DNA from 2 places in the uncultured Mailhella sp. genome. Region 1 is predicted to be linked to the other one. Evidence: riboswitches for the same ligand, from Rfam matches in the RefSeq annotation. Region 1 holds a riboswitch; the other holds the start of a gene.
What was found. Region 1 has a riboswitch for glycine ahead of ABGT79_RS05940 (sodium:alanine symporter family protein). Riboswitches for the same ligand answer to the same signal wherever they lie in the genome.
Positions count from the first base shown of each region.

Region 2: another riboswitch for glycine. It lies ahead of gcvT (glycine cleavage system aminomethyltransferase GcvT); the one in region 1 lies ahead of ABGT79_RS05940 (sodium:alanine symporter family protein).

Region 1 is NZ_OZ007001.1:1,443,825-1,451,028, reverse strand. Features, by position in the region: gene ABGT79_RS05945 (FAD-dependent oxidoreductase) at 1-805, shown strand, start outside; gene ABGT79_RS05940 (sodium:alanine symporter family protein) at 1,078-2,427, opposite strand; glycine riboswitch at 2,571-2,656, opposite strand; gene ABGT79_RS05935 (hypothetical protein) at 2,828-3,151, shown strand; gene ABGT79_RS05930 (rhodanese family protein) at 3,117-3,635, shown strand; gene ABGT79_RS05925 (MFS transporter) at 3,737-4,900, opposite strand; gene ABGT79_RS05920 (MerR family transcriptional regulator) at 5,005-5,913, shown strand; gene ABGT79_RS05915 (putative sulfate exporter family transporter) at 7,011-7,204, shown strand, end outside.
Region 2 is NZ_OZ007001.1:771,325-778,528, reverse strand. Features, by position in the region: gene gcvPA (aminomethyl-transferring glycine dehydrogenase subunit GcvPA) at 1-988, opposite strand, end outside; gene gcvH (glycine cleavage system protein GcvH) at 991-1,374, opposite strand; gene gcvT (glycine cleavage system aminomethyltransferase GcvT) at 1,469-2,551, opposite strand; glycine riboswitch at 2,693-2,777, opposite strand; gene ABGT79_RS03045 (GNAT family N-acetyltransferase) at 3,443-3,919, shown strand; gene ABGT79_RS03040 (LysR substrate-binding domain-containing protein) at 4,080-5,024, opposite strand; gene ABGT79_RS03035 (amidohydrolase family protein) at 5,422-6,276, shown strand; gene ABGT79_RS03030 (TRAP transporter small permease) at 6,366-6,869, shown strand; gene ABGT79_RS03025 (TRAP transporter large permease) at 6,872-7,204, shown strand, end outside.

The DNA of each region.
Region 1 (7,204 bases):
TCCTGCCGAAAAGCCCAGGAACATCTATGTGATCGGCGGCGGTCTGGCGGGCATGCGCTGCGCGCTCGCGCTGGCCGAGCGCGGCCATCACGTGGATCTTTTTGAAAAGACCGGCGAACTCGGCGGCCAGTGGCTGGTGGCTTCCGCCGGCGACGACAAGGCGAGCTTCCGCACGCTCGTGCCGTGGCTGAAGGAGAACATGGACAAGGCCGGCGTGCGCATTCACATGAACACGACGGTGACGCGCGAACAGATCATGGCCGCGCATCCCGACGAAGTGGTGCTGGCCACGGGCGCCACGCCCCGCGCGCTTTCCGGCGTGGACGGTCAGGACAGCGGCATGCCCATCGTGTACGCCATGGACGTGCTGCGCAACAAGGTGAGCACCGGCGAGCGCTGCGTGGTGCTCGGCGGACGCTACATAGGTCTGGAAACGTCGCTCAAGCTCGCCCGCGAAGGCAAGAAGGTATGCCTTGTGGAACTCAACGAGCTCGGCCGCGGCCTTATTTCCCGCATCCGCGGCTGGCTGTTCCAGGAAATCGCCGATTGCGACAACATCCGTCTGTTCCCGGATTCCACGTTGTTCCGTCTGACCGCGCATACCGCGGAAATCGATCACGGCCACGCGCTGTTCCCCGTGAAGGCCGACACGCTGGTGCTCGCCATCGGCACGGTGCCGGACAAGAAGCTTCAGGAATCGCTGGGCGACTGCGGCATTCCCGTGCATACCATCGGCGACTGCGATCACATAGGCGACGCCTACGAGGCCATGGATCAGGGCCTGGCGCTTGGTCTGAAGCTGTAACCACAGGGGGCATTTCCCTGTCTGGCGGAAGCGTTTCCGCATGAAAAGAGCCCGTGTCGCTGTTCGGCACGGGCTCTTTTCGTCTCGAAGCTTTTCAGAAGCGGCCCCGAAGGGCATGTCGTCATGCTCGGATGATGTTAAAGTAGTGGTGGCGGGAAGGGATTCGCTCCCGTAGTTTTTTGATCCTGCGGTCATGAGGGCGGGCGGGGCGTTGCGCCCTCATGACATGCCGTCAGACGGCAGGACCTCGATGTCGGAAGGCGACGCAGAGATCAGTCGTCGCGCTTGCTTTTGGCGATGGCCACCACCACGCCGGAGAGGGCCAGCAGACCGATGAGGTTGGGCAGCACCATGAGGCCGTTGAACATGTCGGACATGTTCCACACGAGGTTCACCTTGAGGCCGGAGCCGATGACGATGAACACCACGACGATGGCGGCGTAGATTTTGACGTATTTTGCGCCGAACAGGGCCTTCACGTTGGCCTCGCCGAAGAAGTACCAGCCGATGATGGTGGAAAAGGCGAAGAAGAACAGGCAGACCGCGATATAGATGTTGCCGAAGGAGCCGAATACCGTGTCGAAGGCGATCTGGGCGAGTTCGGTGCCGGTGCTGCCGCAGTTCCATTCGCCGGTGATGACGATGACGAGGGCGGTGCAGGTGAGCACCACGAAGGTGTCGATGAACACGCCCATCATGGCCATCATGCCCTGATCGTCGGGATGGGCGACCTTGGCCAGCGCGTGGGCGTGGGGCGTGGAGCCCATGCCGGCTTCGTTGGAGAAGAGGCCGCGGGCCACACCGTAGCGCATGGCCTCGCGCACGGTGATGCCGAGCGCGCCGCCGCCGGCGGACTGGGGATCAAAGGCCATGACGAAAATGGTTTTGAACGCGCCGGGCAGGGCGGTGATGTTGGCGAAGATGATGACAAGGCAGCCGCCTACGTAGAGAAGGGCCATGAGGGGCACGAGCTTTTCCATGACCCAGGCGATGCGCCTGGCGCCGCCGAGGAAGATGGCGGCGGAAATGAGGGCCACGACGACGCCGACGAGCACGGGCGAGAGCCCGAAGGCGGTGCTGAAGGCCGCGCCGATGGAGTTGGACTGCACCATGTTGCCCATGAAGCCGAGGGCGAGAATGATGGCCACGGAGAAGAATCCGGCGAGAGCCTTGCCGAAAGTGCCGGGGAAGGCGGCGCGGATGTAGTAGGCCGGTCCGCCGACGGTTTCGCCGCGTTCGTTGGTGGTTTTGTACTTCTGAGCGAGCACGGCTTCGGAGTAGTTGGTGGCCATGCCGAAGAAGGCGCTCAGCCACATCCAGAAGATGGCTCCGGGGCCGCCGGCTGCAATGGCCGTGGCCGCGCCGGCAATGTTGCCCGTGCCCACCTGGGCGGCCACGGCGGTGGCGAGCGCCTGGAATGAGCTCATGCCGGTGTGGTCGGCGCTTTCGCCGTGCAGGGAGATGTTGCTGAACAGGCGGCGGAAGGCGTGGGGCAGCTTGCGCAGCTGAATGAAGCGCAGCCGGATGGTGTAGAAAATGCCCGTGCCGCAGAGCAGGAAGAGCAGAAGCCAGCCCCAGAGCACGCCGTTGACCGCATCGACTATCTGACTGATGAGTTCCATAAACCATTCCTTCGAGCGCATGAGGAGCGCTGTCCGCAACCCGTCATGCCCTCTGTTTCAGGGTACAAAAAAAGAGCAAATCCATGAGATTTGCTCCAGAGAAACGCTTAGGGATGAAGCGGCAGGTATGGTCGAGCGGCAAGATCCTAAGCTCTGTCCTTTGGCCTGAGAGTTTCGGCTTTCGCCTTGCACCTTCGGCACCCAAACGGGATTCTCCAGAGCTCCCTCCGCTGCTAGTCGGCCTTGCGGCGTTCAGGCAGTTTCAACGGGATCATGTGCTTTCCTGTGGAAAGCGAAAAAAAATCTAGTATGATTTGCGGACGAATGTCAATAATGTGCCGGTGAATCAGTAATGGATCGACATTCGGTGTGATTTCTGGAACAAAAATATATTGTTTGTGTGCTGTGCGACGTCTCTGATTTTTCTGAAATAGGCATTGAAGTTCATGTGGTTATGGGGATGAAACAGAAATTTGCCGGGAGGCGGCGCAGCGCTTTTCTGGAAAAGAGCCGAAACATTTTGAGTAGTCGGAGTTCTCTGGAGGGAGTTCGGATGCTTCCGGCAGGAGGCGTTCGGCGAATGGAACGCGTTTTTTTTCGTAAGGAGGAAGCGGCGGAGCAAATTTTTCTCTCCCCCTTGCGCGTCGCGTCTTTTTCTGACACCCTGACCGCAAAAACAGGAGTTGCTCATGCTGCCTACCATTTCGCCCCGCAGGGCGTTTGAAATGTTGAAGAACGGGGAAGCCCGTCTTGTTGATATCCGGGAAACGGCGGAATACGCGGAAAACTTTATTCCCGGAGCCCGCCTCGTGCCTCTGTCCATTGCGAAGATTTATCCGCTCAAGGACGCCGACGCCCCGGATAAGCCCGTCATTTTCTTCTGCCGATCCGGCAACCGCACGGACAAGGCTTCCGAACTGCTGCGCAGTCTTGCCGGCGACGCCGAGGCCTGGCAGATGGAAGGCGGCCTTTCCGGATGGCAGAAGGAAGGTCTGCCCGTGCAGCACGAAAAGACGCCGTTCCCGCTGTTCCGGCAGATTCAGATAGGAGCCGGAGCCCTGGTGCTTCTGGGCATACTGGGAAGCTACGTGTGGCATCCCATGTACTGGCTTTCCGCGTTTGTGGGAGCAGGCCTGGTGTTCGCCGGCGTGACGGGCTTCTGCGGACTCGGACTGCTGCTTGCGCGCATGCCGTGGAACAGAAAATGATCGTCGCATGATGAAGGAACGCCGGGAATATTCCCGGCGTTTTTCGTCGAGCCGCGGGGCATTGGGCGGAACGGTTGGGCACGCGATTCTTGTTTCGGTCGTTATGTCCTGGGAGCGCGCGTTCTTTTTTTTCGGAAGAGGAAGGAGCCCAGTGTCAGAATTACACATGCGGCCACAATGATGAGCAGGGCGTTCAGCAGTCCCTTTTCATGGGCGACGAAGCCGAGCATGGGGGGAAAGAACAGCAGGCCGCTGTAGGAGAGAATGGAAACAATGGCGCTTGCCCTGCCCGCACTGATGCCCGGGCAGCTTCCCGCGCGGCTGAAGAGCGTGGGCACGATGGGGGAAAGTCCGGCTCCCATGAGCGCGTATCCGGCAAGACATGCGGCGGGCAGCGGCGAGAAAAGCGCCAGCAGCATGCCGGCAAGCGCCAGCAGCGAGCCGCCGAACAGCAGAACGAAGTCGCTCAGCACGTGCCGCAGGCGATCGCTGAAAAGACGGCAGCATACGGTGGTGACGGAAAAGGCCGCGAACACGAGGGCGGCGGTGTGTTCGTCTGCGCCCTTGACGGTGAAGAGCAGCAGACTTCCCCATTCGGCCACGGAGCCTTCCGAGGCGTAGGCGAGCATGGAGAGAACGCCGCAAAGAAGCACGAAGAGCGGCAGCGAGCGGGAGTCGTCCTTGCCCCCCTGGCGGGAAACGGGCAGATCGTTCAGCAGACGGGAGGAGGCCTTTCCGAGAAAGCAGGCGTAGAGACCGAGCACGCAGGCGGCGTTGATGAACGGATTCAGGCCGAGACCGGCGAACACGGCCCCGGCGATGGAGCCGGTAACGCCGCCGAAGCTGTAGGCGGCGTGCATGAACGACATGCACGATGTGCGGTAGCGATGTTCCGTGTGGATGCCCTGGGTGTTCATGGATACGTCCACGAGGCCCATGCTTGCGCCCACGATCAGACAGCCTGCGCCGAGCTGGAGCGGCGTTTGGGCCAGACAGCTCAGCGCCGTGGCGGCCGCAAGCGTCATGGAGCCGTATTTGAGAAGATTCCGGCTTCCCCAGAGGGCGATGAGGCGGCTGCTGCAGAACAGAGCAACGAGGCTGGACATGCCGACGCAGAGCAGCAGAAGACCTATCTGGGACTCGTCGGCGCCGGTCTGCATTTTCAGCGCGGGCAGGCGGGAAGTGAACACGCCATAGGCGAGTCCGGGGCAGAGAAAGAAGTACGCGCAGGCCGCGCGGGTGATGGAAAACTCAGTCCGTTTCATGCCAAGATCCTTGATTTTTTTCCGAGACAACGCGAGTCGGCGTCTTTTCTTCGGTCGTTCGTCAGCGTAAACTACTGGGTAACACAAGGGTCAAGGAGAAAGGCGTGGGAAGAAAAAGTTTTTTGAAGATAGGGGAATTTGCCCGCATATGCCATACCACCAAGGACACGCTGCTTCATTACGACAGAAAGGGACTTCTTCGCCCGGCGTATATTTCGGAAAACGGCTATCGACGATACAGCATGAAGCAGTTTTTTGATTTTGATCTTATTTCTCTTCTCAAGGAAACGGGCAGCACGCTGGAGGAAATAAGGAAATGTCGCGAAAGCTGCGGGAACGAGGGATATCTTGGTCTTGTGACGGAGCGCATAGCCGTGCTGGAGCGGGAACAGGAACGCATGGCACATCGGCTTTCCATGCTCAGGGGCCTGGCGGACATGGGAGAGAAGGCTCGGTGCGCGACGTACGACCGGCTTTTTTTCGAGCGGAGAGAGGCGCTTGAGATACGCGTGTATCCTGTGGATTCCGAGAAGATCACCGTTCGGGAGTCGAGCGCGGAGTGCTACTCCGAGTGCCTGATGCGCAGTCTGATGGAAGGAAACAGTATTGATCCGCCGCTCGGCGTCATTATTCCCGAGGACTGCGCGTGCAGGGGAGAGTTTCGTATTGAGAGCATGTTTACCGCCGCGTGGCGCGACGTGGGACGGGAGCGCGCCGGACGCATGGAGTCAGGCCGGTATGCCTGCCTGTTCCATCGCGGCGACATGCGAAGTCACGAAGAGGCGTTTGTCCGCATGACGGCGGAACTTTCGGCCCGGGGAGAGCGTGCGTGCGGCCCCGTGTACGCGTTTGACCAGATGAATTACGTGCTCGGCGAAAACGGCGAGGAGTACGTTGCCGAATATGTCGTGCGGGTGGACGATGAGCGCGCCGCGGAAAAGATGGAGAACACTATTAATGGAAACTATTTCAGCCAGCCCGAAGAGGGGGCTTCTGAGCGCTGTTTGGTATGATGCTGGGAATAAAAGTGTAGTCACTTGTTTTAATAAAAATAATTTAAAATTATATCTGTTGCAGTTTTTTGATAAAAATGGATGAAATATGAAATTTTTTTGGAAATTAAATGTCTATATAATTATATTGTATTGAAAAATAAAAAATATAATATATTTAAATATGATATAAATGAAAAAAATACAGAATAAAGACGTATCTGAAAATACGAAATTTGTCCAAAGCGCAAATGGATATGATTGTAAATCTGGCAATATATTTGAAAGATAATATTTCATGATGGATTGACAATGCAGGTCAGGCGACGTGTGTTGTGCTGAATGCAGGTTTATTGTGAGAATCGTACGGCCGTACCGCTGCGTCATCAGCTTTTATACAACATAAATTTATTTGATTTTTTAGTAAGTTAATACTGAATTTGAGGTCGCTCGGTCTGGGAAGATCGCTCCCCGCAAACGAGAAAAAAGCAAAAAAACTTGTCAAAGTTTCTGGAAAGCAGAAGAAAGGGTCCGGAAAGGCGTCGGAGTGCGTCAGCGTATGAGGAATTGTGCTAACCGGATGAAAAAACTGTACGTTTCTGGGAAAGCTGAAGCAGACTTCCCATTTTTCGTGGTCGCGGGCTGAAAGGTGTCCGTTTGGGCTGACTTCGAGCGGAAATTCTCATGCCCGGAGCGGCTTCGGATCCGAAAGGTTCAATAAAAGTATAATGAAATTACATGATTGTTGTTTATAATCCTGGGGACTGCCCGTACAGGGACGGGAATAAAGCGTACGGCACTGAAAAAATTTTTTTCGCGAAAAAAATTTTTTTTTGAAAATGAAACGATCAACAGAGAACTGCCTATTCAATATCTTGAAATAAAAAGAAAAAAAATGAAGGAATCCTCCCGTTGAGATTGCTCTATCAGGCACATGCCGGAATGAGTCGATTTTTTTGATTTTTAATTGTAACTGTCACTAATTATTTATTAAAAATATCAGCTGCCAAAAAAAATTCGAGAAAAATAAACTTGTTGAACTTTTTTTGAATAATATTATTTTGAGTGCCGGTTGCGGGTGCCGCAACGCAAATTATCTTTTTAACAGGGGAGTTTATATGTCAACGAAAGCTGCTTTCAACGAAGACAAAGTAGCCCTCGTATGCGGGTTATTCATCTTCGTGCTGGCACTGGGCAAACTGCTCGGCCTGGATCTCCTGGGTTGGACCCTTAAGGTCGGAATGTGGGTGAGCAACCCCTTTGACGGTTTGTCTTCGGCGACGAAGGGACTCGTGCCCGGCTGGGCTGCGCT
Region 2 (7,204 bases), 670 kb from region 1:
AGAGCGCTTCGTTGGAGCAGATGTTGGATGAGGCCTTTTCGCGGCGGATGTGCTGTTCGCGGGCCTGGAGGGTGAGCACGAAGCAGCGGCGGCCTTCGTGATCCACGGTTTCGCCCACGATGCGGCCGGGAAGGTGCCGCATGAGTTCCTTGCGGCAGGCCATGAATCCGAGGTACGGGCCGCCGAATCCGAGGGGCATGCCGAGGGGCTGTCCTTCGCCCACGGTGATGTCCGCGCCGTATTCGCCGGGCGTTTTCAGGATGCCGAGGGAAATGGGATTCGCGCTCATGACCATTTTTGCGCCGGCGTTGTGGGTGGCGGCGACAAGGGCGTCCATGTCTTCGAGCACGCCGAAGTAGTTGGGGCTCTGCACGAGGGCGCAGGCCGTGCTTTCGGAAAGGGCGGCGGCGAGATCGGCGGGATCGGTGGCGCCGTTCTTCACGGGCAGCACGGTGACGGGCACGCTGCGGCTTTCGCAGTAGGTCTGCACGGCGGCGATGGTCTGCGGATCGACGGCGCCGGCGAGCACGACGCCGTGTCTGCGGCGATCCAGGCACATGAGCACGGCTTCGGCCGCGGCGACGGCGCCGTCGTAGACCGAGGCGTTGGACACGTCCATGCCGGTGAGTTCGCAGATCTGGGTCTGGTATTCAAAGATGGACTGGAGCACGCCCTGACTGATTTCCGCCTGATAGGGCGTGTAGGCCGTGACGAATTCCTCGCGGGAGGTCACGGTTTTCACGACGGCGGGAATGTAGTGGCGATACGCGCCCGCGCCCCGGAAGATGCTGCGGAAGCGGACATTTTTATCCGCCATGTCGCGCACCTTGCGCGAGACTTCCATCTCGCTCAGGCCGTCGGGCAGGTTCAGCGAGTGCAGGCGCACTTCCGGCGGGACGGAGGCGAAAAGTTCGTCGGTGGAATGCAGGCCGAGGCTTGCGAGCATGGCCTGGCGTTCTTCCGACGTGGCGGGAATGTAGCTGCCCATGCCTAGGCCTCCTCGTTCTTGCACACGGCCTCGTAGGCGGCGGCGTCCAGCAGATCGCCGACGGCGGTCACGTCGGAAACCTTGATGAGCCAGGCTTCGTAGGGCTTTTCGTTGAGCAGGGCGGGGTTGTCGATGAGTTCGCTGTTCACGGCGGCCACGGTGCCGGTCACAGGGCTGAACACGCCGGACACGGCCTTCACGGATTCCACGTCGGCAAAGGAGTCGCCCACGGTGACGGCGTCGCCTTCCTGGGGCAGATCGATGAACACGATGTCGCCGAGGGAGCTCTGGGCGAAGTCGGTGAGGCCGATGACGGAAAGACCGTCTTCGTTCTTGATCCATTCATGAGACGCGGAGTATCTGAGTTCGGCGGGAATGTGAGACATGGCATCCTCCAAAGAGACGATAGAAGGTTCAACGAAGAAGGTTGCGCAGGCCGCGCTTTTTCGGCGGCTCTGCGGGGAGAGAAAGGCCTGCCGGCTAGCGGTGATAGAAGGGCAGGGGCACGATGACCGCACTGACCCTGCGGCCGCGCACGTCCACCTCGACTTCGGTGCCGGGGGCGCTGTGGGCGACGTCCACGAGGGCCATGGCGAGAGCCTTGCCCACGGCGGGGCAGTGGGTGCCGGAGGTGGTCATGCCGATCTGCGTGTCGCCGATGAACACGGGCTGATGCTCGCGGGCAATGCCGCGGCCGGTGACTTCGAGGCCCACGCGCACGCGGGCGGGCGCGCCTGCGGCCACGAGGGCGTCCTTGCCGATGAATTCTTCCTTGTTCAGCTTCACGCCGAAGTCGAGACCGGCTTCGAGGGGCGAAATGGTTTCGTCCATTTCGTGGCCGTACAGGGGCATGGCGGCTTCAAGGCGCAGGGTGTCGCGCGCGCCGAGTCCGCAGGGAATGAGGCCGAATTCCCCGCCGGCCTCGCGCAGGGTCTTCCAGAGCTTCACGGCGTTTTCGGGCGCGGTGTAGATTTCGTAGCCGAGCTCGCCGGTGTAGCCCGTGCGGGACACCATGCACTTCATGCCGGCGATGTCCACGTCGCGCACGGCGGTGTAGTACTTCTGCGGCAGTTTGTCCTCGGGAACCAGCTTCTTGAGGATGGCGGGCGCGGCAGGGCCCTGAAGGGCGAGCTGGGCCACGGAGTCGGAAATGTCTTCGGCCCTGGTGCCGGGCAGAAGATTGGCGGCCATGTGGGCGTAGTCCTTGTGCCGGTTGGCGGCGTTGACCACGACGAGATATTCTTCGTCGGAGAACTTGTACACGACGAGGTCGTCGATGACGCCGCCCTTGTCATTGCACATGACGCTGTAGCGCACCTTGCCCACGGGCATGCTGGTGAAGTCGTTGGTGAGCAGGTGGTTCAGGGTTTTCAGGGCCGTGGGGCCGGTGAAGAGCACTTCTCCCATGTGGGAGACGTCGAACAGGCCGGCCGCCTGACGCACGGCCATGTGTTCCTTGATGACGCCTGTCGGGTACTGCACGGGCAGAAGATAGCCCGCAAAGGGGACGATCTTTCCGCCTTCCGCGACGTGTACGTCGTAAAGTGGGGTTTTGAGTTCCATGGAACCTTCTCCTGCGAAAAAAGAAAATAAAAAAAGAGGCACAGCAGACGAATTGCTTCGTCCTCTGTGCCTCTGTTACCAACCTGAAAGATTCTCCGCCGCGCGGATTGCCTCATGGGTGCATGCCTGCTTTCCAGAGTTTGTCCAAAACCGGTCCTTTTGCCTGAGAGTTCTTGCGGCCCCTTCGGCTCCACCCAGTGAGGGTGATCTCTCCCGGTTTCTTCAACCAAGTCATGCCGGATCTCTATGCGCTTTGGGAAAACAGCCTTCGCTGTTTTTTAATTCAGAAAAAAGGTAGCACGGCGGCGGAACGAGGTCAAGGGGAGGCGGGCGAATGCCGGAAAAAAAGTTTATGATTTCGCCGGAAAAGCGTATTTTTTCACGAGTGGAACAGGAATGTGAGCCTGGAATGCAGGCCTGGAACGGAAGCGTTCCGGAAGCTGGGCAAAGACGGAGCGCGTCCGTCGGCCGGGGCACGAATCAGGAGCGTGCGAGGCAGGGGCGAGGGGATAAGGGAGAGGGAAAAAGGAAGAGGCGCAGGGAGCAGAAGGCGGGCGGAGCCAAGGGAATGCGCGAGAGAGGCGGGGAAGGAAAAGGCAGGGCGAAGAGACGGGAGGCGGGGAAAGGGGAGCCGCGGGGGAGAGCTCTTGCCGAAGGAGAGCTTGAGCACGGCGGCGAGGAACGAAAGGATGCGGCCGGTCGGAGCACGGCGAGAAGAAAGGAAGGCGGACGGAACCGGAGGAAGGCGACGGCGGCCTTGGGGAATCTGAACTGTCACGGCGCGGCGGAGATATGCAGGCGCGGCGCACGGAGGCATCGGGCTGAGAGGTGTCCCCGGCGGAAAAATTGCGTTAGAACAGAATCTGCCCCGCACGGGCAGGGAGGAGATGCATGACGGAATTTGGTTTCAGATTTGCGGAACGAAAGGATATCGCTCTTATTTTGCAGTTCATCAGGGAACTGGCAGAGTATGAACATCTGCGGCACGAAGTTGTCGCGGATGAGGCGACTTTGGAAGAATGGATTTTTGACCGGAAGAAGGCGGAAGTCCTCTTTGCCCTTGAAAACGGCAGGGAAGTCGGCTTTGCCCTGTTCTTCCATAATTTTTCCACGTTTCTCGGCAGGGCGGGCATCTATCTGGAAGATCTGTACGTCCGGCCGGAATGCCGCGGCAGAGGCTGCGGAAAGGCGCTTTTGGAGAAGCTCGCCGCCCTGGCCGTGGAACGCGGCTGCGGCCGTCTGGAATGGTGGTGCCTCGACTGGAACAGGCCGAGCATCGACTTTTATCTTTCCCTTGGCGCGGAGCCTATGAAGGACTGGACGGTGTACAGAATAGCCGGAGACGCGTTGCAGAATCTTGCCCGCTAGCTGCGGCGCTTTTGGGCAGGAAAAGCTTGCGTTTTCGGCCAGCTGCGGAAACGCAGCGCGGTAAAGAGGAAGGGCCGCCCCGGAAAGGGCGGCCCTTTTCATGTTCATGCGCAGACGGCGGGCAGAGCCGGGGCTGCCCGACATGGGCGGCGGCGCTTCCTCAGTTTTCGCGGGTATTGAACGTTTTCTGCACGCACTGCATGAAATTGTTCAACGCCGCGTTGCAGCGGTTTTTGCGCATGACGATATAGGTGCAGGACTGAATGTCGAGCTCCGGCAGCGTACGGAACGTGACATTGGTCACGGCCGTGTACAGGTCTGGAGCGATGGCAGGGATGAGTTCGCACGGATGAGGCAGCAGAGATATGCCAAGACCCGCGCCCACCAGCCAGAAGGCCGTGGAACGGCGGCGTACCCAGAAGATGATGTTGGGCTTTTTATCGCCGAAATAATTGTCCCACCACTGGTCCAGCGCCAGTTTCATGTCGGCGGTTTCATCGGTTTCGTCCTTGCTGCGCATGATGAAGTTGCAGCGGCGCAGTGCGTTCGGCGTTATGCGTTTTGCCGAGGCCAGCGGATGGTGGGAGGGGATGGCCAGCTTGACGGGCCCGGTCATGATGGGAACGCCCGTCAGATCCGGCGGAAAAAGGGAGTCCGCAGTGCCGGTGATGATGGCTATGTCCAGCTTTCCGCTCTGCACGCCTTCCACGGTTTCTCCGGGAATGAGTTCCTGCACCCTCAGGCGGATGTTGGGGAAGTCCGTCTGCATTCTCAGGAAGGCGCGTGCCAGACGTTTTATTTCCGTAACGTCGCCGTATCCTACGGAAAGCACGCCTTCCTTGCCGTTGAGAAGACTTTGCAGGCGAAAGCGCAGATCTTCGGCGTCGGAGAGAAGCTTTCGAGCTTCCTTCTGAAATATTCTGCCCGCTTCGGTCAGTTCTATCTGTCTGCCGCTTCTGTCGAAGAGGGGGCCGCCGAGATCCCGTTCAAGAAGGGCTATCTGATTGCTGAGAGCCGGCTGCGTCATATTAAGAAATTTCGCCGCTCGTCCGAAGTGCAGCATTTCCGACAGCACCAGAAACGAATTGATCAGTCGAATGTCCATGAGCCTTCTCTGCAATATGCGTTCGGAAGCGTGTTTATTGTCAATTAAATCACAAATCTGTGCAGCATTTTTCCATTTGTCGGAATAATGTCTGCAACATGTTTTTTTTATTCTTCATACTCGTTTTTTTCAGAAGAGGAAAGAAGAGGTGTTTTCTGTGGACGGCCTGAAAAGTTTTTCGGACGTGCATCAAACGTCGCACAGACGTCATTGTTATATGCAACATATTGACTGCATTAATTTTTTTATAACGATTGCCGCGCTGAAATAAAAAAAATTTATCAAACGAAAAAAAAGAAAAATTAGACGCGCCCACAGGCTTTAATTATTTATTTCTCATGGCCCGTCTCCCTTTCGGGACGGAAGTATTCCAACCTTTATCCTCAGGAGAGTTTTCATGATCATTGACGCTCGAAATCGTCCTGCCACCAAGGAATACCTTGCCTCCACCATCAATCTTGCCGACTTCACGCGGGAGATGCACAAGGGCTTCGGCGTGCCGAAGGCGGAATCCGTCAAGCAGGAATCCATGGAGCTGTACTGGCAGGAAATGGATGAAGCCGGCATCGACATCGCCTGCGCGCCCGCCCGCTGGGGCAGCGGTCCTGATCCCATCGTATCCCCTGAAGAGGTGGTTCGCGTTCAGACGGAGAATCCCAAGCGCATTTACGGCGCCATCGCCGTGAATCCCTGCGAAATGGAAAAGTCCATGGCCATGATCGACAAGTACGTGGTCAACGGTCCCATCCGTGCGGTCAATCTGGAGCCGACCAACGGCGCCATTCCCATGTATTACGACGACAAGCGCGTGTATCCTCTGTATGATTTTCTGCAGGAAAAGGAAATTCCCGTCTTTCTGCAGCAGGGGGGCGTCATCGGACCGGACATCTCCTACAACAGTCCGGAACGGCTGGACAAGATGCTTGCCGATTTTCCCAGGCTGACGGTCATCGACATTCATGCCGGAGCTCCCTATGTCGACGCCACCATATTCTGTGCGTATCGTCGTCCGAATCTGTATCTCAGCGCGGACATGTATCTTTGCAACACTCCGTTCTGTTCCCGCTACATTGAAGCGGCGAACTGTCTGATTTCCCGTCAGTTCGTGTTCGGCACCTCCTATCCCTTCATTCCCATGAAGGACGCCCTTGAACTCTGGTACAAGATGGGCGTGAAGCAGGAACTTCTCTCCCAGATCATGTGCGACAACATAGCCCGGGCGCTTCGTCTGGACTTCAACGACTTCAAGTAGTTCTGTCCGGCGGGGCCGGTCATCCGGCCCCGCCCGAGTCCCCGTGAAGACGGTTTCCGCAACAAGCCCATCTCATCGGAGAAGACAGAATGAAAAAATCGTTACTGAACCTTGTGGATGACGTGACGGACTATGTGGGAATGTTTTTCCTGTGCGTCATGTGTGTGGTCATCCTTGTCCAGATAGTTTTCCGGTATGCCTTTCACAACGCTCTGGCCTGGCCCGAGGAAGTTGCCCGCTTTTCCTTCATCTGGGCGACCTATTTTGCCATAAGCATGTGCATGAAAGGCGACCAGCACCTCAGAATTACGCTGCTCCAGACATTCATAAGCAAATCCGCAGGCCGGTATGTCGATGTGATGTGCATGCTGCTGAACATCGTCTTTTTCGCCGTCTGCATCTTTCTCAGCTGCGATCTTGCCGTCAAGGTGCGCGACATGGAGCAGATGGCCGTTTCCATTCCCCTGCCCGTATGGATAGTGTGGACAGGCATTCCCCTGGGCTGCGCGCTCACCCTCATACAGGCGGTGAGGAATCTCTGGAATCTTCTCTTCAATCATCATGCCGGTGCCGCCGGACAGCAAAGGGGATAGTCATGGATCCGGTCGTCATTACGGCAGTGGTTTCTCTTGGACTCGTGTTTCTGAGCGTGCCTCTGGGCGTGGCCATAGGATTCGGCGTGCTTGCCGGACTTTGGGCGGGAGACATGCCCTTCATCCTCTTTACGCAGAGGCTTTTCAACAATTTCGATTCGTTTCCCATCATGGCCGTGCCCTTCTTTCTGCTGTCGGCGGAAATCATGGCCCAGGGCACTCTGGCCGACAAGCTGCTCGGGCTCTGCCGCGCCACATGCGGACATCTTCGCGGAGGCATGGCGCATATTTCCATCATCACGTCTCTTTTCTACGGCGCGCTTTGCGGCTCCGCG